3 regions of the Clostridium bornimense genome follow, and region 3 is predicted to be linked to each of the others. Evidence: riboswitches for the same ligand, from Rfam matches in the RefSeq annotation. Region 3 holds a riboswitch; each other region holds the start of a gene.
The links. Region 3 has a riboswitch for lysine ahead of asd (aspartate-semialdehyde dehydrogenase). Riboswitches for the same ligand answer to the same signal wherever they lie in the genome.
Positions count from the first base shown of each region.

Region 1: another riboswitch for lysine. It lies ahead of lysA (diaminopimelate decarboxylase); the one in region 3 lies ahead of asd (aspartate-semialdehyde dehydrogenase).
Region 2: another riboswitch for lysine. It lies ahead of CM240_RS12940 (Na+/H+ antiporter NhaC family protein); the one in region 3 lies ahead of asd (aspartate-semialdehyde dehydrogenase).

Region 1 is NZ_HG917868.1:1,003,646-1,011,842, forward strand. It holds gene CM240_RS04430 (NADP-dependent glyceraldehyde-3-phosphate dehydrogenase) at 1-487, opposite strand, end outside; gene CM240_RS04435 (hypothetical protein) at 676-999, opposite strand; gene CM240_RS04440 (hypothetical protein) at 1,236-2,126, opposite strand; gene CM240_RS04445 (cation diffusion facilitator family transporter) at 2,208-3,386, opposite strand; gene CM240_RS04450 (M18 family aminopeptidase) at 3,501-4,796, shown strand; lysine riboswitch at 4,870-5,038, shown strand; gene lysA (diaminopimelate decarboxylase) at 5,198-6,493, shown strand; gene dapA (4-hydroxy-tetrahydrodipicolinate synthase) at 6,509-7,375, shown strand; gene CM240_RS17760 (hypothetical protein) at 7,441-7,578, shown strand; gene CM240_RS04465 (hypothetical protein) at 7,727-8,197, shown strand, end outside.
Region 2 is NZ_HG917868.1:2,843,798-2,851,994, reverse strand. It holds gene metH (methionine synthase) at 1-515, shown strand, start outside; gene CM240_RS12960 (Cof-type HAD-IIB family hydrolase) at 795-1,586, shown strand; gene CM240_RS12955 (LTA synthase family protein) at 1,694-3,787, shown strand; gene CM240_RS12950 (hypothetical protein) at 3,817-4,041, opposite strand; gene CM240_RS12945 (Dabb family protein) at 4,147-4,449, shown strand; lysine riboswitch at 4,508-4,682, shown strand; gene CM240_RS12940 (Na+/H+ antiporter NhaC family protein) at 4,771-6,498, shown strand; gene pulA (type I pullulanase) at 7,047-8,197, shown strand, end outside.
Region 3 is NZ_HG917868.1:286,612-294,808, forward strand. It holds gene CM240_RS01315 (NADH peroxidase) at 673-1,221, shown strand; gene CM240_RS01320 (NADH peroxidase) at 1,297-1,845, shown strand; gene CM240_RS01325 (DUF4190 domain-containing protein) at 2,203-2,520, shown strand; gene CM240_RS17160 (DUF4352 domain-containing protein) at 2,616-2,810, shown strand; lysine riboswitch at 2,912-3,083, shown strand; gene asd (aspartate-semialdehyde dehydrogenase) at 3,215-4,294, shown strand; gene CM240_RS18115 (hypothetical protein) at 4,497-4,628, shown strand; rRNA gene CM240_RS01335 (16S ribosomal RNA) at 5,227-6,740, shown strand; rRNA gene CM240_RS01340 (23S ribosomal RNA) at 7,176-8,197, shown strand, end outside.

The DNA.
Region 1 (8,197 bases), 720 kb from region 3:
TAAATGGTGCAATTGCAAGAACAGTTCCAAGTGGTTCACGAGATACAAAGGCCATTTTTGATTTTGAACCTCCAGGGAAACTATCTCCACTTAAAGCTTCTCCTTGCATAGATTTTGCAGTGTCAGCAGTAAATCTTAATAAATCTGCTGTTCTAACAACTTCAGATACACATGATTTCTTATCTTTTGATATTTCCATCATCATTAAAGTTGCTATTTCTTCTGAATTTTCCTCTAAAATATTAGCAGCTTTATAAATAATATCAACTCTTTCATTTAAAGAAGTTTCTTGCCATGATTTTAAGGCTTCTTTAGTGTTCTTTATTGCCATATCAACTTCTTCAGTTGTCATAGCTTGAACTTTACCAAGGGAAGAACCATCTACAGGAGAAAAAATTTCAATTAATTTTTGGGAACTAGACTCAATCCATTCTCCATTGTATAGATTCTTATATATTTTGTCATTGTTGCGTAAATTTGAGAACAATTCTATCACCTCTTCAGTAAAAAAAATTTTGTTATTAACAAATTTTAAATAAATTTATTATACAATATATTATATTGTTCCACAAAATTATACAAGTATTATTGCAAAATAAAAAATCTACTGAGACAATTCAGAGTAGATTTTATTTTAATGTAGTATTATTTTTTGTAAAAGCTAATATTAAAAAGTCAGCGAGCGTAACCGATCCCTTGTTCTACTAGATACCATTTTTTATCTTCTTTATTATATTCATAAGTTACATCATGATATGGTGTATCATAAAAAAGTTCTGCATACTCGCAATCTTTTAGTAGATAATCATACTTTTGGCAAATTTCGCTGATTTTTACGCTGCTTCCTTTTAGAAAGTAATTTATATCGTTTACAGAAAGTTGTAATATATGTTCACTACAAGGGAAAAAGATAGTATCGTCATCTAAGATAATAGGTGGTTTTTTTCCGTAGTGGGCAAAGCCTATAAAGTTTGGATTTAAAATAGGATTTCTTCTCATTAGCAATCCCTCCCTCGATATACTGTATTTACTATAATTATAAGATTTTGAAAAAATATACTCAAATTCTATAGTTTAGGATTTGAGCGTAATATCTCTTAAATAATGTTATTTACTCTAGTTTAAAAAAAAACACATTATTTTTTAAATTTTAAATTTTCTAACTTTTCAAAAGAATAAGAGATGAACTCTTATTCTTTTGAAATATTAATTTATAGATAACTTTTGTAGAGCTATTAATAATTACAATTATTTCTACCAACAATTTCATCTAATGATAAAGTTCTAGTATCACAATCACAAGGACAGCAACAAGAATTGTTGCAATTATTAGAATTGCAGTTATTATAATTATCATTATAGCTAGCTACATCATTATAATTATAGTTATTGCAATTATCATTATAACTAGCTACGTCACTATAATTATTATAATTGTCGTAGTTATTGTAATTATTTGAACAACTATTGTAATTATCATAGTTTGCATAATCATTTGAATATTCATTACAATTATCAGTAAAGTTAGTCCAAGTATTTCTAGTGTTGAATTCGTTACTAGAATTATTATATGAGTTATAGTCAAAATCAGAATTGCAACGGGAATTGCAATCACAGTCAAAGTCACAGTCAAAGTCACAACAATCACGGTCGCAATCACAATTATTGGCATTTTCTAAAGCTGATAATAATTGGGCAAAATCGCTAGCTAACTTTCTTTCAGCCATAGCTGTTGATTTTAATAGTTCTATGAATTCACATACTTTTTTACATAAGTTCTTTGAGCAACCTTTGAAAAGACAGCAGATAAGTCTAGTCACTTCTTTTGTAAAACAAGCAAATGCTTCTGCTTCTTTTTCAGCTGCTTCAGCTATTTGTTTTACTAGACAAGGAGAATTATTTCCACATTCTAGTGCTTGATTTAGACTATAAGCTGTGCTAAATAAATTATTTGCGGCAGCTTTTCTATCACAGAAAGCTTCTTTAACTTCGCAAAGTAATTCTTTCTTTTTACAACAGCTTAAGTTACTTTCTTTAATTAAGCATTGAATCTTACGAAGAGCGCAATTGAAGGAACGATTTAATTTCTCCTCTGATTCTGCAATTGATTGGTAAAAACAGTACATAATTTTTTCCTCCTATTTGATACTATAATATCAATGTTTTTTATAATATTAGTATATGAATAAGAGGAAATCTGGTGAAAACTATTTGGTTTTGTTAACAGTTATTACTGTTGAAAAATTTAAATTTTTTAGTTTGATTTCTTTATTTATGTCGTTGATTAGATCAGTTTCGGATTTATATGTTTTATATAAAGTATCATCAGTAGTTATATTAAATAGTACATTTTTATCATCACCGCTGCCTACAAGCCTTAAATCACTCATATTGGTGATACAATGAAAGTCTTTAAGAATATCTCTCATTATGTCTTCGGTGATACTGATTTCTTTATGGTTTAAATTTATTGGATCCATATGAATTACAAGATGCACGTTTAATTTTGTTGAAATTTCTTTTTCTGCTCTATCAATTATGTCATGGACTTCAACTAGTGTTAATGTTGAAGGAACTTCAGCATGTATAGAAGCAAGATATTTATTAGGACCATATGAATGAATTAGTAAGTCATGGACACCTAATATATTAGGATAAGATAATACCTCTGATTCAATATTTGTAACTAATTCAGTAGAAGGTTTTTCTCCTAATAAAGTATTCAATGTTTCTTTAGATAATTGAAATCCTGAATATAATATAAAAATAGCAACTATTAGTCCCATTATGCCATCTAGAGGAAAAGGAATCCAATTAGATAGAATTAATGATATAACAACAGTTCCAGAAGTAAAACAATCACTAAGAGCATCTACAGAAGAAGCTTTAAGGGCAGAAGAGTTAATAAGTTTAGCTAAATAACCATTAAATCTACTAAGCCATAGTTTAAAGGATATTGAAATTAATATAAGTAAAGTTGGTATCCATTGAAATTTTATTGGAACAGGATGAATAATTCTTGAAATAGAAGATTTTACGAAAGAAAAACCAACTAATATTACTAACACTGAAACTATTAGTGCTGATATATACTCTATACGACCATGACCATAAGGATGATCATCATCGGCAGGTTTTGATGCTAACTTAAATCCAATAATTGTTACTACTGAACTAAAAACATCGGATAAATTATTAAAAGCGTCAGCTGTAACAGCTAGAGAATTAGATAATATACCAACTACAAATTTTATAGAGAATAAAATTATATTTATAATGATTCCTACAATTCCACCAAGAAATCCAAATTTGTCTCTAACTTTACTATTGTTTTTATAGTCTTCACTATTTTTTATAAAGGTTCTTACTAAAAATTTAGAAAACATATATAGTTATACCTCGCTTTATTATAGTTTATTTCTTTAATTATATATTAAAGAATTACCATTTGCATATAAATAAATTAATTTGTTATACTGTATAAATTAGGAGGGAATATTATGTGTAGTTTAAGTAAAGAATTAATAGATTTTTTATATAGTAGTCCTACAGCATTTCATGCAGTAGAAAATATTAAAAACATATTAAGAACAGAAGGGTTTGAGGAATTGAAAGAATGCCAAAGATGGCAAGTAAATAGTGGTGGAAAATATTTTGTAGATAAAAATGGATCAGCATTAGTTGTTTTCACTATTGGTGAAGAAAGTGTTAATTTTGATGGATTTAAAATAGTGGGGGCTCATACAGATTCACCAGGATTTAGAATAAAACCTAATCCAGAGATGATAAGTAATAATTATATAAAGTTAAATACTGAAGTTTATGGAGGACCTATAATTAATACCTGGTTTGATAGACCATTAGCTATTGCAGGAAGAGTTTGTACTAAAAGTGATAATCCATTGAAGCCTAATTATCATATTGTGAACATAAATGAACCTATAGCATATATACCAAATTTAGCAATACATATGAATAGAGAGATAAATAAAGGGGTAGAATTAAATAAACAAGTAGATACTTTACCTATTTTAGGCCTTATAACTGAAGAGTTTGAAAAAGATAATTATCTGCTAAAGATAGTATCAAAACAATTATCTATAGAAGTAGATGATATTTTAGATTTCGATTTATATTTATATGAATTTGAAAAAGGTACTACTTTTGGTGTTGAAAAAGAATTTATATCATCTTCAAGAATAGATGATTTATCAATGGCATTTGTTGGTGTAAAAGCAATGATAAATTCTTTAAATAGTGGATTTAAGGGAACTAATGTATTAGCACTTTTTGATAATGAGGAAATTGGAAGTACTACTAAGCAAGGAGCCGACTCTCCGATGCTTTCAAATGTATTAGAGAGAATAATATATAGTATGGGAGGAAATAGAGAAAATTTCTTTATGAATCTTGCTAATTCATTTATGATATCTGCTGATGGTGCTCATGGAATCCATCCTAACAGATCGGAAAAAAATGATCCAACAAACATACCATATATAAATAAGGGACCAGTAATAAAAATTTCTGCAAATCAAAGATATACATCAGATGCAGAATCTATAGCTATTTTTAAGAATATATGTAATAAGGCTAATGTGCCATATCAAACGTTTGTAAATCGTTCTGATATGATGGGAGGTTCTACTATTGGACCAATATCTTCATCACATTTACCAATTAAGAGTGTAGATATAGGTGCAGCTATGCTTGCTATGCATTCTATAAGAGAGGTTATGGGAGTTAAAGATATTGAATATTTTGAAAATGTTATTACAGAATTTTATAAAATATAGAACTTATTATTAACTATTGAAATATATTGTTATTGATGATAAAATAATCTAAAATAAATAATTAATGAATATTGCCTATGGTAGAGGTGCTAAAGTCAATAGTAGTTATTTTTAGTGGGTACACAGTGAGAAATAATGAAAGGGACAATGGCCGAAGTGAATGGATAGACGTTGAAGTTCACTGGCATTATAAATAATATTTATGATGTTGTCACTAATTTTCGTGGAGAGCTACAAAGGTTACATTTTACAAAAATGATGTATTGCATAATACAGCTAAGGTAAGTGTACCCTAGCTGTTTTTTTGTTTTTTAGTAATTTTTACATAAGAAAAATAAATCTATATAAATGTTGTAGCATAAAGCAGTATTCGTAGTAAGTTAATTAAGGGGGCTATTTTAATGAAGTTATTAGGGACAATGAGGATAGAAGAAGATACACTTTATATAGGTGGAGTATCAACAAAAGAATTAGCTAAAGAATATTCTACTCCGCTATATGTCATTGATGAACAACATGTGAGAAATGTATGTAGAGAGTATCTAAGGAATTTTAAAGTAAAAGAGAATGGAAATAGAGTTACTTATGCAGGAAAAGCATTTTTACCATTAGAAATGTGCAAAATTATAAATGAAGAAGGATTATGTTTAGATGTAGTATCAGGTGGAGAGTTATATACAGCTTATAAAAGTGGGTTTCCTATGGAGAAGGTATTATTTCATGGAAATAATAAAACTATTGAAGAGATTAAAATGGGTATCTCTTTAGGTGTTGGAAGATTTGTTGCAGATAATTTTTATGAATTAAATACAATTAATGAATTTGCAAAGAAAGAAAATAAAGTTGTCAATGTTTATATTAGAATAACACCAGGTATTGAGGCTCATACCCATGATTATATTAAAACAGGTCAAATAGACTCTAAGTTTGGTTTTACACTTATTAATGATGGTGTAGTAAATGCTGTGAAAGAGATATTGAAGTTAGAGAATATTAAACTTATGGGATTGCATGCTCACATAGGATCTCAAATATTTGATGTAGATCCTTTTGTCGATGAAGTAGAAGTTATGTTTAATATAATGAATGATGTAAGATCAAAACTAGGGATAGAACTTCCAGAATTAGATTTAGGAGGTGGCTTCGGAATATATTACACTAAAGAAGATAAACCAAAGAATCCGAAAGTATTTTGTGATGCTATATTAAATAAGGCAGAAGAGATGTCTAAAAAATTAGAATATCCTATGCCTAAATTAATTATAGAGCCAGGAAGATCTATTATTGGTAATGCAGGTACAACTCTTTATACAGTAGGATCAATAAAAGAAATACCAGAAGTAAGAAAATATATATCAGTAGATGGTGGTATGACAGATAATATAAGGCCATCTTTATATAGAGCAGATTATGAATGTGCTATTGCCAATAAGATGAATTGTAAGGAAGAAGAGTTAGTAACTGTAGCAGGAAAATGTTGTGAGTCAGGTGATATATTAATATCAGATGCTAAACTACCAAAGGTTGAAAGTGGAGATATACTTGCAGTAGCTACTACAGGGGCATATGGTTACTCTATGTCATCTAACTATAATAAAATACCTAGACCAGCAGTGGTTATGGTTAAAGACGGAAATAGTAGAGTAGTATGTAAAAGACAAAGTTATGAAGATTTATTAGCATCAGAAATTATATAAAAGGTGGGGATTTTTATGAAATTTAGTGGAGTATGGTTACCTATTATTACACCATTTAAAGATGGAGAAGTTGATTTTGATTCTTATAAGAATATGATAGAAAGTTATATAGATACAGGTATTACTGGATTTATTCCTTTAGGAACTACTGGAGAAACACCTACTTTAAGTGAAGATGAATATTTTTCTATAATAGAAAAGACTATAGAATATGTAAAAGGAAGAGTAAAGGTAGTAGTTGGTGTTGGGGGAAATAATACAAAATCTTTGATAGAAAAAGCAAAAAAAGTAGAAGCGTTAGGAGTAGATGGTATTCTATCAGTATGCCCATATTATAATAGACCAGATCAAAGGGGAATATATGAACATTTTAAAGCTCTTGCAGAATCAATAAATACAGATATTATTTTATATAATATTCCATATAGAACAGGAAGAAATATTGAAATATCAACAATATTAAAGCTTGCAGAAATACCAAATATAGTTGGTATTAAAGATGCTTCAGGAAGTTTTACTGAATCGCAAAAATTAATTATGAATAAGCCTAAAGATTTTGCTGTATTAACAGGAGAGGATGCTCTATTCTACTCAACTTTAGCATTAGGAGGAGATGGAGGGATACTAGCTTCATGTCATGTAAATACTAAAGAGTTTGTTAGCATATATAAATATATAAAAGAAGGAAAGATGGAAGAAGCATTAAAACTTTGGAAGCCATTGTATGAATTTATTCCATTATTATTTAAAGAACCAAATCCTGCACCGCTTAAATATATAGCAAAAAAGATGAATTTAATTGAAAGTGATGAGATAAGATTACCACTTTTGAATATTAGTAAGGAACTAGAAGCAGAATTAGATGAAGTTTTAGGTTTTTAATAATTGTCAGCATGAAGTATATTTCTTCATTGTATTGAGAAAATACAAATGAAGAGGTGATTTAAATGAGTGATAATAAAAAACAGGAAGAGAAAATTAATAGGGAATACGATAAGGTTAATAAGGAAGAATATGATAAATTAAGTTTAGCAGATGATAAGAAAAGAATGGGAAAAGGAAACCCACTTAATCAAAAAAGGTAAAATTATATTGTGAAATATTTACAAAGAGAGTATGATAAAAAATATCATTCTCTCTTTTTTTTGTTAAATATTAATTATAGAATCTATAATAATTTCAAAGAATTAAACATAGATTATTATATCTATGGTTACTAAGGGGTTGTTAAAAGTGAAAAAGTTTATTGGAACTATTATATCAATAATAGTTATAGTGTCAATTATAATAGGGGGGACGTATTACATATATTTTTATCCTAAGACAGAAGTAAAATCTATAGACAGCAACGTATCAATAAATCAATTAGAAATAGTAAAAAAGTTTATACCTAATAACGCAAATTTTAGTTTAAAAAATATATCTATAGATTCCGATGTTAAGTTTTCAGAAGAAGAAATTACAGATTTAGTTATAATGGCAATTAGCGATATAGAAGGAATAAAGGAAAATATTAATGGAATATTAGTAGATATAGAAAATAATGAAATTAAGTTAATAGTTAATGCTAAGTATAAATTTATACCTGTGGAAATAAATTTGATGTTTGATTGTAGAAGCAAGGATGGAGATGCTGTATTGCATTATAAAAAAGGAAATATTGGTTTTATATCAATAAGTAAGGAAAAAATTTTTAGAGGTATA
Region 2 (8,197 bases), 360 kb from region 3:
AAGACTATATTGGTGGATTTATTGTAACAGCAGGAAGTGAAATTGATAAACTATCTAAAGAATTTAAAGAAGCAGGCGATGAATATTCAGCTATAATGGTTAAGCTTATTGGAGATAGACTTGCGGAGGCTTTTGCAGAATATCTTCACTATAAAGTGAGAACAGAATTTTGGGGGTATTCAAAGGGCGAAGTATTAGATTTTACATCATTATTTGATGCTAAGTATAAAGGAATAAGACCAGCAATAGGATATCCATCTCTTCCGGATCATTCAGAAAAAAGAAAGTTATTTGATATATTAAAGGGAGAGACAAATATAGGAGTAGAACTTACAGAAAATTATTTAATGACTCCAGTATGTTCTGTTTGTGGATTATACTTTGCAAATGAAGAAAGTAGATATTTTAGTATAGATAAGATATCAGAAGAACAAATGCAGGACTATTGTAAGAGAAAAGGTACGTCTATAGAATCAATAGAGCGAATGATGGTTAATAATTTAAGTTATAAATAAGATTTAGGGGCTGTGCAATAACGATTCTATTTCGTGAGCAGAGCCTCTATACTTATCTATGTAAAGTAACTATAAAGGAGTTTATTTAGTTTAAAGTTTCTTAGTAAGACTAATTTTATAAATTTAATGAATAAGTTATAATTCTTGTCTAATTTGCTGTCAGTAAGACTATAGTGTTTTTCACGTAGGGAAAATTAACATAGGAAATACATAAAGAGTTATGATATACTATTAAAAGTAAGATTTAATAAAAAGATTTAATAGAAAGGTTCAAGAGATATGAAGACATTTGAAGGGGTTATGCTTATATCAGATATGGATGGAACACTTCTAAATAAAGATGGAAATATATCAGAAAAAAACATAGAAGCTATACGAGAATTTGTATCATTAGGTGGCAGATTTACTGTTGCGACAGGAAGAATGAAAAAGGGTGTAGAAAAATTTTTAGATAGATTGCCTATAAATGCGCCAGCAATTATTTTTAATGGATCGAGTATATATGATTTCAGCAAGAAAAAAGAAATATATGCAAAAACGTTAGAAAAAAATGTAAAGGGTTACTTAGAGAAAATAAAGTCGATAGATCCTTCTATTGGAATAGAAATTTATTGTAGTGATGAAATTTATGTATACAATAACCATAAGCGAACGGAACGATTTAAGAAAAAGGGATATAAGGTTCACTATGAATTAGATGATACTATATATGATATGCAATGGAGAAAAGTATTGATAGTAGGAGATAAGTGTAAATTAGATAATTTGCAATCTATTTTTAAAGAAAAAGTTGGACAAGCTAATATTGTTAGAAGTGATGATATATATTTAGAAGTGATGCCAATGAATACATCAAAAGCAATGGCAGTAAAAATATTATGTGATTTGCTAAATTATAAGTTAGAGGATGTATTTGCCGTTGGAGATAACATGAATGATTTTGATATGTTAAAAGAAGTTGGTCATGGATTTGTAGTAGAGAATGGTGATGAAAAGTTGAAAAAAGTAATTAAAGGTAGGACTACAGATAATGATAATGACGCTATCTATAATTTGTTAAGATCAATTTAATGTTAACAAAACGTTAAATAGTAAAAAAGTTTATAATATTGAATATTATAACAAGAAAACATATAATGATTTATAATATGACAAATTGAATATTGAGGAGTATTTTGATGAATAGAATTAAGAATTGGTTATTAAAAAATAATCATATACGTAAATTGAATGAAGCTATATCAAAAAATAATTATATACGTAAATTGAATGAAGTTATATCAAGAAATAGATTTGCTACTTGGATAAAAAAACAATTAGAAAAAAATAATTATAGTATGTTAGTATTGTGGTTAGTAGGTTCATTTGCAATATTCTTTCTTATTGAGTTAATGCAAAGAGGAAATTTTAAAGATGTATTGGATTTTATTAACAATAATAGTACCATTGTTGGAATAAATATAGGAATTATTTTAATTATTACTGCAATAAGTTATTTATTTAAAAAAAAGTATTTTGCATATTCAATAATTACAATTATTTTATTAATAATGGGCTTTGCTAATAAGGCAATGTTAAATATGAAAGGGGAACCTTTAACCTATTATGATATGTTTTTGCTGAAAGAAGGAATAGCTGTAGCTAGTAAGTATATTGGAATGAAACAATTGATACTATATGTATTGATGGGATTAATAGGATTAACTATAGTTGGATTTATTATGACATTAATATGGAGAAAAGATGTCGCTAAAAATCGATTAAGTAACTCTATAGCCTGGGTATTAATAGTTATAGTTACGATTACAACTCCAATTTCAATAAGTAATTCTAGAAAAAATGAAACTATATCAGATATATTTTGGGATTTAGTCTTAAATTACAAATCTAATGGATTCAGCTATTCATTTTTAGAAACAGTGGAGAAAAGTAAGAGAAGTAAGCCAGAAAATTATACAAAAGAAAATATAAATGATATAAAAGATACAATTGAAATGAATAAAGCAGAAGATAATAATGATTACATTAATGCAAATGTAATAATGGTTCAGTTGGAGTCGTTTTTTGATCCATTGAAAATAGAAGGTATAACGTATAACATGGATCCAATACCAACATTCAGAGAAATTAGCAATAATTATACTTCTGGAGAAGCGCATGTATATACGTTCGGCGGAGGAACTGTAAAATCAGAATTTGAGTTTTTAACAGGTATGGCAGTAAAGAATTTTTCTACAGGAGAAGTGCCATACAATACAATTTTAAGAAAACAACCTGTAGAGTCTATTCCGAGAATCTTAAAAGAATATGGGTTGACATCTCATGTAGTTCATAATTATGAGGCAACATTTTATGCAAGAGATGAAGTATATAAGAATATAGGTTTTGATACATTTACGCCAATAGAATCTATGACAAACTATGATACAACACCAATAGGATGGCCTAAAGATAATATACTTGGTAAATATATAGATGAGGCTATGGATTCTACAGAAGGAAATGATTTTGTATATGTAGTTACTGTACAAGATCATGGAGGTTATGATTATGGTGAAGAATATGAGAAGACAATTACAGTAGATGAAGGAGATATAGATGATTGGGATAAAAAGCAACTTGAGTATTATTGTAATCAATTATATGAAACAGATCAATTTATAAAAAGTTTAATAGAAAATTTAGAAAATAGAGGTGAACCAGTTATCCTTTCACTAGTGTCAGATCATTTACCAACATTAAATGTAATAACGAATGAAAATGCAAGTTATATAGACAAGTATAAAGTTGACTATGTAATATGGGACAATATAGGGTTGGAGAAAAATGATGAAAATATAGAATCATATCAGTTATCAACTAAAATATTAAATTCATTAAATATAACGGAAGGTATTATTCCTAATATTCATAATACATTAAAAAATGAAGATGATTATGATGAAAAGTTAGCTCTTATACAGTATGATATGTTATTTGGGAAGAACTACTATATGGGCAATGAGAAGTTGGAGAAAATTGAAACTAGTATAGGAGTAAAAAATGTTTGTATTGATCAGACATATATCGAAAATGGAGCTCTTGTAGTGAAAGGTGAAAATTTTACTGAATTCTCAAAGATATATGTTGGTAAAAAGGCATATGATACACAACTTATTGATGGAACGGAACTTAGAGTAGATAATTTTACTGGTGATTTGGACAAGGTATCGGTGAATCAAGTTGCTAGACAAGCGGGTAGGAGCAACAAGATTTTAGCTGGTAGCAACTAAAAGAAAAGTAGTATGGAAAAGTATCCATACTACTTTTCTTTTAGTGAAAATTCATTGCAATATCTAAGAAAATCCTTTTTTAATTTATCAATTTCTTTATCTATATAAGATGGTTTTAAGCCATCTTTTTTTAAGGCTGATCTAATAGTAGCTTCATCGCCTTGATATTTATCTAATAAAAATTCATTAAATGTCATTTCTGTTATAGGGACTATTTTAGTAACACCGTCAATTAATACAGATTTTAAAAGCATAGTTACCTCCTTATTATGTAATATTAAATAAGTATTCTTTATTATATAATTATAATGATATACTATATAAATACAATAATATTATAATTTTAGGAGGAAGTAATTATGGTAAAGCACATAGTTATGTGGAAGTTAAAAGAAGAAGCAGAAGGTAAAACAAAAAAGGAAAATGCGGAGATAATTAAGAACTCATTAGAAAGTTTAAAGAATAAAATTTCCGAAATTGTTGAGATAGAAGTAGGTATAAATTGGAATGATTCAGACGCAGCTTATGATGTTGTTCTATATTCTGTATTTAATACAAGAGAAGATTTAGATTCATATCAAGTAAATCCTCATCATGTAGAAGCGGCGGGATATATAAAAAAGGTTGTAGAATCTAGAATCGTAGCAGATTATGACAAGTAAACAACAATTTACATTGACAATAATATATTAGCCATGATATAAATTATATAATTGAATATTCCGTGATAGAGGCGCGATAATTAAGAGTATTTAGATGGACTTAAGCAGGATGAAGTTTAACGAAAGGAATTGTCGCCGAAGTTTAGTATTAATGCTTTAATATACTATGCTGGTTTTGCAGATAATATCTTTAAGACTGTCATAAAGGAATTTTATGGAGAGCTATCACTCGCGACTTATGATTATTAATGTTAATTTTAAGCTTAGAGTGTATGCTCTAGGCTTTTTTTACATTTAATAGAAAAAATAGGAGGAGAGAAAGTGAAGAACAAAAGAAGAGTATTACGTACTTTTATGCTGATATTGTTAATAACAATATCAATGACAACAATAGCATTAGGTAGTGATGGAACAGAAATAAAAAATGTTGATAGATATGGGGTGCTAACTTTATTACCGCCATTAATTGCAATTATTTTAGCGTTTATAACAAAGAATGTAATAGTATCACTATTTATAGGTCTGATTTCGGGAGCATTTTTAATTTCCCTAGTAGATTCTACAGTTATAAATGCTATATTTATAACAATAACAGAAATTGTACAGAGGATGATAAATGCATTAGCAGATCCTTGGAATGCAGGTATAGTACTTCAGGTTTTAGTTATCGGTGGAATAATAGCATTAGTAGCAAAGATGGGTGGAGCAAAAGCTATTGCAGAGGCTTTGGCGAAAAAAGCCAAAGGACCAATAAGTGCACAAATAATAACATGGATATTAGGACTTTTAGTGTTTTTTGATGATTATGCTAATTCACTTATAGTAGGTCCTATAATGAGGCCGGTTACAGATAAAATGAAAATTTCTAGAGAAAAATTAGCATTTATAATAGATGCAACAGCGGCACCTATTTCAGGAATTGCAATAATATCTACCTGGGTAGGTTATGAATTAACTTTAATTAAGGATGCATTTGCAGCAATAGGTCAAGAGGTTGATGGATTCAGTGTATTTTTACAGACGATACCATATAGGTTTTATAATATACTTATTCTTTGTTTTATAGTATATACAATACTAATGAAAAGAGAATTTGGATCTATGTATAAAGCTGAAGTTAGAGCGAGAACCACAGGTAAAGTATTAAGTAATGGAAATATAGAAAGTACAGAGGAACATGCTGAATTAGAGCCAAAAGCTAATGTAAAATTATCAATATGGAATGCCATAATTCCTATAGGTGTTTTAATAGTTGGGGCAGTAATTGGATTTTATTTAAATGGTAAGTCTATAGTTATGTCTGGAGATGATACTGCTGCTATAGATATTATAAGAAATTCACCTATGTCATTGAGATCTATACAAACTTGTTTTGGAAAAGCAGATGCATCTATAGTATTATTCCAATCAGCACTTTTAGCATCTATAGTGGCAATAGTAATGGCAGCAAGTAAAAAGATATTCACAGTTGGAGAAGCTATTGAAACTTGGATAGAAGGAATGAAACCATTAATTATTACAGCTGTGATACTTGTTTTAGCATGGGCTTTAACAGGAGTTATTAAAGATTTAGGTACAGGAGATTATTTAGTATCTATTTTATCTGATAAAATACCAGCATTTATATTACCATCAATTATTTTCATACTAGGAGCAATTATATCATTTGCTACAGGAACAGCTTATGGAACTATGGGTATTTTAATGCCACTTGCAATTCCGCTAGCATTTTCAGTAGGTTCAGGGAGTATGAATTTAGTTATAATAAGTGCTAGTGCAGTACTTACAGGAGCTGTATTTGGAGATCATTGTTCACCAATATCTGATACAACAATACTTTCATCTACAGGTGCTGGATGTAACCATATAGAACATGTAAGAACACAAATGCCATATGCATTATCAGTAGCGGCAATATCCATTCTAGCTGGGTATATACCAGCGGCGCTAGGTATAAGTATATGGATTGTATTGCCAGTATCAATATTATTAGTAGGAGCAACAGTATATATAGTTGGTAAACCAATACCAAAGGCTAAAGACATGTAGAAGTTCATTAATTCTTTATATATAAACTATTAAAGTTTTCTTAACAATATTGAATTCATTTAGCAAATTTATTATCATTATTAGTGAAAGTTAGTAATAAAGTGATATAGTTTTGATATTTAAAAAATTATTTTCACTTAATAAGGGGGAAGAGTAAATGAGCGGAATTCAAGTATTGTTTATAGTATTAGCTGTAGTATTAGTTTTTCTAGGAAGCTTATTACCTAAATTTATAAAATCATTACGATAAAATACTAAGGAAGTAAGAGTGTTACAACTACAGTAATATTGATAGTACTAGTATTAAGGAAAATAGGAACTTTTTATTAGTAAATAATAAAATTGAATATAGAATAATTAGAGTAAAGTGGCTTAATAAAAGTCACTTTATTTTTTATTAGTATAAGGAATTACTTACTATTGTAAATGTATACAAAGGAAGTCCGGGTTAACTTTGTATACATTTACAAATCTATATTTATACATTTATATAAAATTAAAACTGTATTATAATTAATTTGAGAAAACGTTTTAAAGGAGTGGGGTTTGTGAAAAAGATAAAACATTGGTCAGCTTTAATCGTAGCAGTTATTCTTATGTTTACTATGATGCAGATACCTTTATTTACAGCATCAGCAGCAAGTGATGCTACTGTATATGTAAAGATTAGGTACAATAGGCCTGATGGGGATTATAGTAATTGGAATTTATGGGTTTGGGAAACTGGTAAAGATGGAAAACAAGTAGATTTTATGGGAAAAGATGATGATGGTGTATTTGCCGTTGTAGAATCTACAGAAGAAGCAGGTGAAATAAACTTTATAGTACGTAAAGGTGATTGGGAAGCTAAAGCTACATCTGATGAAAAGGTATCGTTATCTAATGGAGATCAAGAAGTAGTAGTTACTCAAGGGGATGCAAGCGTTACTGTTTCAGAACCAAAGGCAATTAATAGGGATTTTGATAATGTTAAGTTAAATATTCATTACTATAGATTTGGACAAGACTATGATGAATGGGATGTATGGTCTTGGATAGATGATGGTAAGGGAGTTGCGTTTACAGATGAAGATGATTATGGAAAGATAGCAACAGCATCTTTTGATAATGTTAAGGATGCAGAAAGTATAGGGGTTATAATAAGGAAACCAGATTGGTCAGCTAAAGATTGTGATATTGATAGATTTGTAAATCTTGCATATGCTAATAATAATGGAGAAATTAATGCATATTTTTTACAAGGCGATGAAAATATATATTATTATCCAGATGAACCAATTAAACAACCAGCAATTAGCTCATTTAAGATAGATTCATTAAATGATTTTAGTTTTAAAGTTAATGCAAAACTAGCAGATGATACAAAAGTAGTTTTAAAGGAAGATAATAAGGTTATAGACGAAAGTAAGTATAAATTAACAATCAATGATAATAAACTTAGTGGAAAGATAAAGACAGATTCAAAGATTGATATAAATAAGACTTACACATTAGAAATAAAGGGATATACTTCAGCAATATCTAGTTTTGGTAAGATATATGAAACAGAAGATTTTGCAAAGTTATATACATATGATGGTGATTTAGGAGCTTTATACTCAAAAGATAAAACAAAGTTTGTATTGTGGGCACCAACAGCAAGCAAGGTCCAAGTAGCTTTTTACGGAACTAATGGTAAAGATTATACATGTGCCGCTAA
Region 3 (8,197 bases):
AAAATTTAGTAAGGATATTGATAGTATTAATTTAAAATCTCAGAAAAATGCTGTAGCAATGTCAATTAAGTATAGTAATTCAAATGTATATGGAATATTATCTTATCCTATATATAATCTTTTATTTTGATTAATACAGAAGACGATATAATCGTTAAAATGTACATGCAATATACATCTTAAAATTGGATTAATTTTAATAGGGTGAAGTTTATATACGTGATTAATGAAGTTTTCTCGCGAAAAAAATTATAGTATTGGACAAGTAATTTATACTAGGTTGATGAATAAATTTTATAGAAGTTATAATAACATAATTAGAGAAATTACATAGGAATTTCTTTCATAATGATGCACTGAAAAGAGGGCTTTTGCTTATAAAATTTATTGCGATAGTCATATTATTTTTTAATTTTATATATTTTAGTTATATAAATTATGATACAGTATTTTACTGCAAAGCTAATAGATTAAAACGATATGTATAATACCTAAATAAAACTAAAAAAATATAAAAATATTATAAAAAGCTATTGATAACAAATAATAATTATTATATAATAATAAATGTGAGTAACGAATGAAAACAAAATGTAAAAGCACAAAAGATAAAAATAAAGATTTAATTGAGATATATAAGTATAATAAAAATGTTATGGAGGGAATTTAGTTATGAAAAAGTTTATTTGTACAGTATGTGGATATATTCATGAAGGGGATGCAGCTCCAGAAATGTGCCCAATTTGTAAGGCGACTGCAGATAAATTCCAAGAGCAAGCAGGAGAATTAAAATGGGCTGATGAACACAGAATCGGAGTAGCAGCAGGAGTAGATCCAGAAATATTAGAAGGATTAAGAGCGAACTTTACTGGAGAATGTACAGAAGTTGGTATGTACTTAGCAATGAGTAGACAAGCTGATAGAGAAGGATATCCAGAAGTAGCAGAAGCATATAAGAGAATTGCCTTTGAAGAAGCAGAACATGCAGCAAAATTTGCTGAATTACTAGGAGAAGTAGTAGTAGCAGATACAAAAGCAAACTTAGAAGCTAGAGTTGCAGCAGAGTATGGAGCAACAGAAGGTAAGAAACAATTAGCAACACTTGCAAAACAACAAAATTTAGATGCTATACATGATACAGTTCATGAAATGTGTAAAGATGAAGCAAGACACGGAATGGCATTCAAAGGATTATTAGAAAGATACTTCACTAACAAATAATTAAAAAGATACAAGTGAAAGATTTGGTTTATATATATATAATTTAAATAAGAATATTATGGAGGAAATTTAGTTATGAAGAAGTTTATTTGTACAGTATGTGGATATATTCATGAAGGAGATGCAGCACCAGAAATGTGCCCAATTTGTAAGGCCACTGCAGATAAGTTCCAAGAGCAAGCAGGAGAATTAAAATGGGCTGATGAACACAGAATCGGAGTAGCAGCAGGAGTAGATCCAGAAATATTAGAAGGATTAAGAGCAAACTTTGTTGGAGAATGTACAGAAGTTGGTATGTACTTAGCAATGAGTAGACAAGCTGATAGAGAAGGATATCCAGAAGTAGCAGAAGCGTATAAGAGAATTGCCTTTGAAGAAGCAGAACATGCAGCAAAATTTGCTGAATTACTAGGAGAAGTAGTAGTAGCAGATACAAAAGCAAACTTAGAAGCTAGAGTTGCAGCAGAATATGGAGCAACAGAAGGTAAGAAACAATTAGCAACACTTGCAAAACAACAAAACTTAGATGCTATACATGATACAGTTCATGAAATGTGTAAAGATGAAGCAAGACACGGAATGGCATTCAAAGGATTATTAGAAAGATACTTCACTAACAAATAGTTTTAATATTATATAACCTATTAAAAAGATAAGGCTCTCGCAATAACAAATGAAAATTTGTAGGCGAGAGCTTTTTTAGTACACAGTAATGATTGAAATTCCTATTACATATGAAGAAGTGAGATATGGAAATAAGACAGTATATGATAAACAGGTAGCTTATTTAAAAAAGTTATTAAATAAGACAAAATAAATGGTTAATTTAAGGTGATGTACTAATATATTTGAAGAAAATGTTTTAAGGAATTTTTGCATCTTAATAAAAAAGGTTGAAAAATAGGAATTATACTAATTGAAAGTAAATATGTGGATATGATATATTATTATTAGTGTCTTATAAATTAGGAGGAAAAAAGTATGCAAAAAAATTCAGGGTTGGCTATTGCATCTATGATATTAGGAATTATATCAATAGTATTTTCGATAACTTTTATATTTGCTTTTTTAGGTGTAATTTTGGGAATAGTAGGATTGGTTTTGGGCATAGTAGGAAGATCACAAATACAGAGATCACAAGGAGAGATAAATGGAAGTGGTATGGCACTAGCAGGAATAATATGTTCTTCTGTATCATTAGGCATAGTAGTATTAATGTGCTTGGGATGTGCTGCAATTTTAAAAGTTGATGATTCAATGGACTATTATTATCTAAAATTAATTTTAGGTGGAGTTTAGAAGAACCTTTTTAAGGTTCTTTTTTATTTATAGCTCTTTCTCTCCTAATAGAGGTAAAATTATATTCATATTGATTTCTTATCACTATTTAATATTTGGTAACCATATGTTCTATTTATACTAGTATTATAAATAATGTATATAAAGTTGAATCAGATAATCAGTTTGCTCAACCCAAAGAAGGAAATCAATTTTTAGCTGTATATTGTACTTTAGAAAATATTTCCGATAAAGATCAAGTAGTTTCGTCTATTATGATGTTCAAAGTTGTTGATAGTGTATGTACATAAAAGTATGTTTAAAAATATAATAACTAAGTAAATACAAATTATTACAAGTCACTTGATTTTAAAGATAAATAAGTGTATTATAAAAACATGTGAATATTAGTTGTAATGATAGAGGTGCGATGTTTAATAGTACCATTATGGAGGTAAGCGCTATGAAGTAATGGAAAAGGAATCATCGCCGAAGTGTATAGTTAATGCTTTAAGGACTATATTGCTGGGCTTGCATAAAATATATGTAAGACTGTCACAGTGTTGTGGAGTGCTATCCGAAGTAGTTAATTTTTCATGTATTTCAACATGAATTAATAGCCGTGGATTTCTCCAGGGCTTTTCTTGATATAAAAATGTACCTATAGCATTTAATTACGCTAAATATTTAAACTAATTTTTAGGGGGAATTCATCGTGAAAAAGAGATTAAGAGTAGGTATACTTGGGGCTACAGGTTTTGTTGGACAAAGATTAGTTACATTATTGACAGATCATCCATATTTTGATGTTACTGTAGTAGCAGCTAGTGGTAGAAGTGCAGGAAAAAGTTATGAAGAAGTGGTAGGATCAAAATGGAAACTTGATATACCTATGCCAGAATGGGTAAAACCAATGGTTATAAGAAACCTTAATAATATAGAAGAAGTTAAGGATGATGTTGATTTTGTATTTTGTGCAGTAAATATGGACAAAAATACTATAAAGGAATTAGAAGAAGCATATGCAAAAGCTGAAATTCCTGTCGTGTCAAACAATTCAGCTCACAGAATGACAAAAGACGTACCAGTAATTGTTCCAGAAATAAATGCATCTCATTTAGAAATCATTAATGCACAAAGAAAGAGATTAGGAACAAAGAGAGGGTTTATAGCTACAAAGCCTAACTGTTCAATACAAAGCTATGTACCACCATTAACAGCATTATTAGAATTTGAACCAACAAAGGTAGTAGTTTCTACTTATCAAGCTGTTTCAGGAAGTGGTAAAACTTTAAAAGAATGGCCTGAGATGGAGGATAATATCATTCCATTTATCGGTGGAGAAGAAGAAAAGAGTGAACAAGAACCATTGAAAGTATGGGGCCATATTGAAAATGATGAGATAAAATTTGTTGATGGTATAACAATATCAGCTCAATGTATTAGAGTTCCAGTATTAGATGGACATTTAGCAACTGTTTCTGTTTCATTTAAGAAGAAACCAACTAAGGAACAAATTTTAACTAAATGGGCTGAATATTCAGGAAGACCTCAAGAACTTGAACTTCCATTAGCACCAAAGCAATTTATTACTTATTTTGAAGAAGAAAATAGACCACAAACTCATTTAGATAGAGATATAGAAAGAGGAATGGGAATATCTGTTGGTAGATTAAGAGAAGATACTATATTTGATTATAAATTTGTTGGACTTTCCCACAATACATTAAGAGGAGCAGCAGGTGGAGCTGTTTTAATGGCAGAATTGCTTTATAGAGAAGGCTATTTAGAATAGTTTTAAGAAAAATAGTGAATAGGTAAGAAATCAAAAGTTTCTAATAATGAGCTGTTGCACGAAAGGTGTGACAGCTTTTTTAGTAAGTTTGATAATCAGAGGACTGGAGCATAAAGTTTTTTATTATATGATAGTACTTTGTTATTTTATTAAGAATTATATGATACAATAATGTAAAATAATTCAATAGAAGGAGTATTATATGAGAAGGCTCACAAGAAAGAAAAGACATAAAGAAAAATTATCAACTGGGATTATTAAGATTTTTGTATTAATATTATTGCTAATCATTATAGCAACAATAGTTGGTTATATATTTGCAAAGGTAGTATAGAAGAAAATATAAAATGATTTAGATGATCTTATAGAAGTAGCAAAGAGATTAGGGGATAAATCTCAGGAAGTGATTAGTTATATAAAACTCTATAATTGGAGTTATTATAGCAAAATTAGAGGTGTTGACTTTAGAAATTTGTATTCAGCAGTACAAGATTTATAAGAAGCGTATATTTAGTTGGAAGTATAGATAATATCGAAGTAGATAATACTATATAAGATTGTATTATGTATATAATTGTAAGATTTATGTAAGAATAACGACAAATGTCCCGTGTATATCAATATACATAAAACAAAGAAAAATAGAGAAATTTTAAGTATTCTTATGATAAATATCAAAAAAAGAACAATTGATAAATTTTTTATATAAAACAGGTGCTATAATAAGTCTTGTCGCTGCGAGAGAGCAGTAACAAAAAAGAAAAAAGTTATTGACAAGATTCGATAGCTTTGATATAATAAATGAGCGTCGCAAGAGAGCGACAGATGATCTTTGAAAATTGAACAGAAGAAACATATAACCAGTTAATTCTTTAAATTGACTCATATATATGAAGTCAGCAAACTAGTACTAAGCTAGTAATCAAACTTTTTAAATTGAGAGTTTGATCCTGGCTCAGGACGAACGCTGGCGGCGTGCTTAACACATGCAAGTCGAGCGAACAAAGCTCCTTCGGGAGTGGAGTTAGCGGCGGACGGGTGAGTAACACGTGGGTAACCTGCCTTATAGAGGGGGATAGCCTTCCGAAAGGAAGATTAATACCGCATAAGAAGTAGAAGTCGCATGGCTTTAGCTTTAAAGGAGCAATCCGCTATAAGATGGACCCGCGGCGCATTAGCTAGTTGGTGAGGTAACGGCTCACCAAGGCGACGATGCGTAGCCGACCTGAGAGGGTGATCGGCCACATTGGAACTGAGACACGGTCCAGACTCCTACGGGAGGCAGCAGTGGGGAATATTGCACAATGGGCGAAAGCCTGATGCAGCAACGCCGCGTGGGTGATGAAGGTTTTCGGATCGTAAAGCCCTGTCTTTTGGGACGATAATGACGGTACCAAAGGAGGAAGCCACGGCTAACTACGTGCCAGCAGCCGCGGTAATACGTAGGTGGCAAGCGTTGTCCGGATTTACTGGGCGTAAAGGGAGCGTAGGCGGACCTTTAAGTGAGATGTGAAATACCCGAGCTCAACTTGGGTGCTGCATTTCAAACTGGAGGTCTAGAGTGTCGGAGAGGTAAGTGGAATTCCTAGTGTAGCGGTGAAATGCGTAGAGATTAGGAAGAACCCCGGTGGCGAAGGCGACTTACTGGACGATAACTGACGCTGAGGCTCGAAAGCGTGGGGAGCAAACAGGATTAGATACCCTGGTAGTCCACGCCGTAAACGATGAATACTAGGTGTGGGGGTTGTCATGACCTCCGTGCCGTCGCAAACGCATTAAGTATTCCGCCTGGGGAGTACGGTCGCAAGATTAAAACTCAAAGGAATTGACGGGGGCCCGCACAAGCAGCGGAGCATGTGGTTTAATTCGAAGCAACGCGAAGAACCTTACCTAGACTTGACATCTCCTGAATTACTCTTAATCGAGGAAGTCCCTTCGGGGACAGGAAGACAGGTGGTGCATGGTTGTCGTCAGCTCGTGTCGTGAGATGTTGGGTTAAGTCCCGCAACGAGCGCAACCCTTATTGTTAGTTGCTACCATTAAGTTGAGCACTCTAGCAAGACTGCCGTGGTTAACGCGGAGGAAGGTGGGGATGACGTCAAATCATCATGCCCCTTATGTCTAGGGCTACACACGTGCTACAATGGTGAGTACAAAGAGACGCAAAACCGTGAGGTGGAGCAAAACTCAAAAACTCATCCCAGTTCGGATTGTAGGCTGCAACTCGCCTACATGAAGTTGGAGTTGCTAGTAATCGCGAATCAGAATGTCGCGGTGAATACGTTCCCGGGCCTTGTACACACCGCCCGTCACACCATGAGAGCTGGTAACACCCGAAGTCCGTGAGGTAACCGCAAGGAGCCAGCGGCCGAAGGTGGGATTAGTGATTGGGGTGAAGTCGTAACAAGGTAGCCGTAGGAGAACCTGCGGCTGGATCACCTCCTTTCTAAGGATATATGTTTAGGGAGAACCTAAGCAAAAAGGTTTATGTCTTCTGTTCAATTTTGAAAGATCATAGAATCTTTCAAAATTATATGTTCGCTAGAAGCGAGCAGTACGAGGAAGCAAGGAACGAATGAGCGAATAATACTTATGTATATGAGCGAAATGAGTGACGTAGCTGACGAAGTAATGCGAAGCTTATAGTAGAGCAGATTGTTCTTTGAAAATTGCATAGTTACAATAAAGACTTTAAAATCTATTATAGATTTACTGATTTATATACCTATACTAATCTAGTAAAGATTGTATAGATTTATTCGCTAGAAACAAGCAGTACGAGGAAGCAAGGAGCGAATGAGTGAACAATACTTTTGTATGTGAACGAAATGAGCGACGTAGCTGACGAAGTAATGCGCAGTTTATAGTAGAATAAATGATAGGTCAAGCTACAAAGGGCGCAGGGCGAATGCCTTGGCACTAGGAGCCGATGAAGGACGTGATAAGCTGCGATAAGCTGTGGGTAGCCGCACATAGGCCGTGATCCACAGATTTCCGAATGGGGAAACCCACATGAGAAACCTCATGTATCCTTAAGTGAATACATAGCTTAAGGAAGGTAACCCGGGGAACTGAAACATCTAAGTACCCGGAGGAAGAGAAAGAAACATCGATTTTCTGAGTAGCGGCGAGCGAAACGGAAAGAGCCCAAACCAAGAGCTTGCTCTTGGGGTTGCGGACAGTTCATAAATACTTTGGAATTCTAGTCGAAGACAACTGGAAAGTTGCACCGCAGAATGTAATAGTCATGTAGGCGAAAGAACGAAAAAGTCAGAACTGATCCAGAGTACCACGAGACACGTGAAACCTTGTGGGAAGCAGGGAGGACCACCTCCCAAGGCTAAATACTACCTAGTGACCGATAGTGAAGCAGTACCGTGAGGGAAAGGTGAAAAGAACCCCGGGAGGGGAGTGAAATAGAACCTGAAACCCTGTGCCTACAACCGGTCGAAGCACCTTATGTGTGTGACGACGTGCTTTTTGTAGAACGAGCCAACGAGTTACGGTATGCAGCAAGGTTAAGTACTTATGGTACGTAGCCGAAGGGAAACCAAGTCTGAATAGGGCGACTAGTTGCATGCTGTAGACCCGAAACCGGGTGACCTATCCATGGCCAGGTTGAAGCGAGGGTAAAACCTCGTGGAGGACCGAACCACGTTGGTGTTGAAAAACCATGGGATGAGCTGTGGATAGCGGAGAAATTCCAATCGAACTCGGAGATAGCTGGTTCTCCTCGAAATAGCTTTAGGGCTAGCGTCTGGTAAATTAAGTGATGGAGGTAGAGCACTGAATGGGCTAGGGGGCCGCGAGGCTTACCGAACCTTATCAAACTCCGAATGCCATACACTTGTACCCAGGCAGTCAGACTGCGAATGATAAGATCCGTAGTCAAAAGGGAAACAG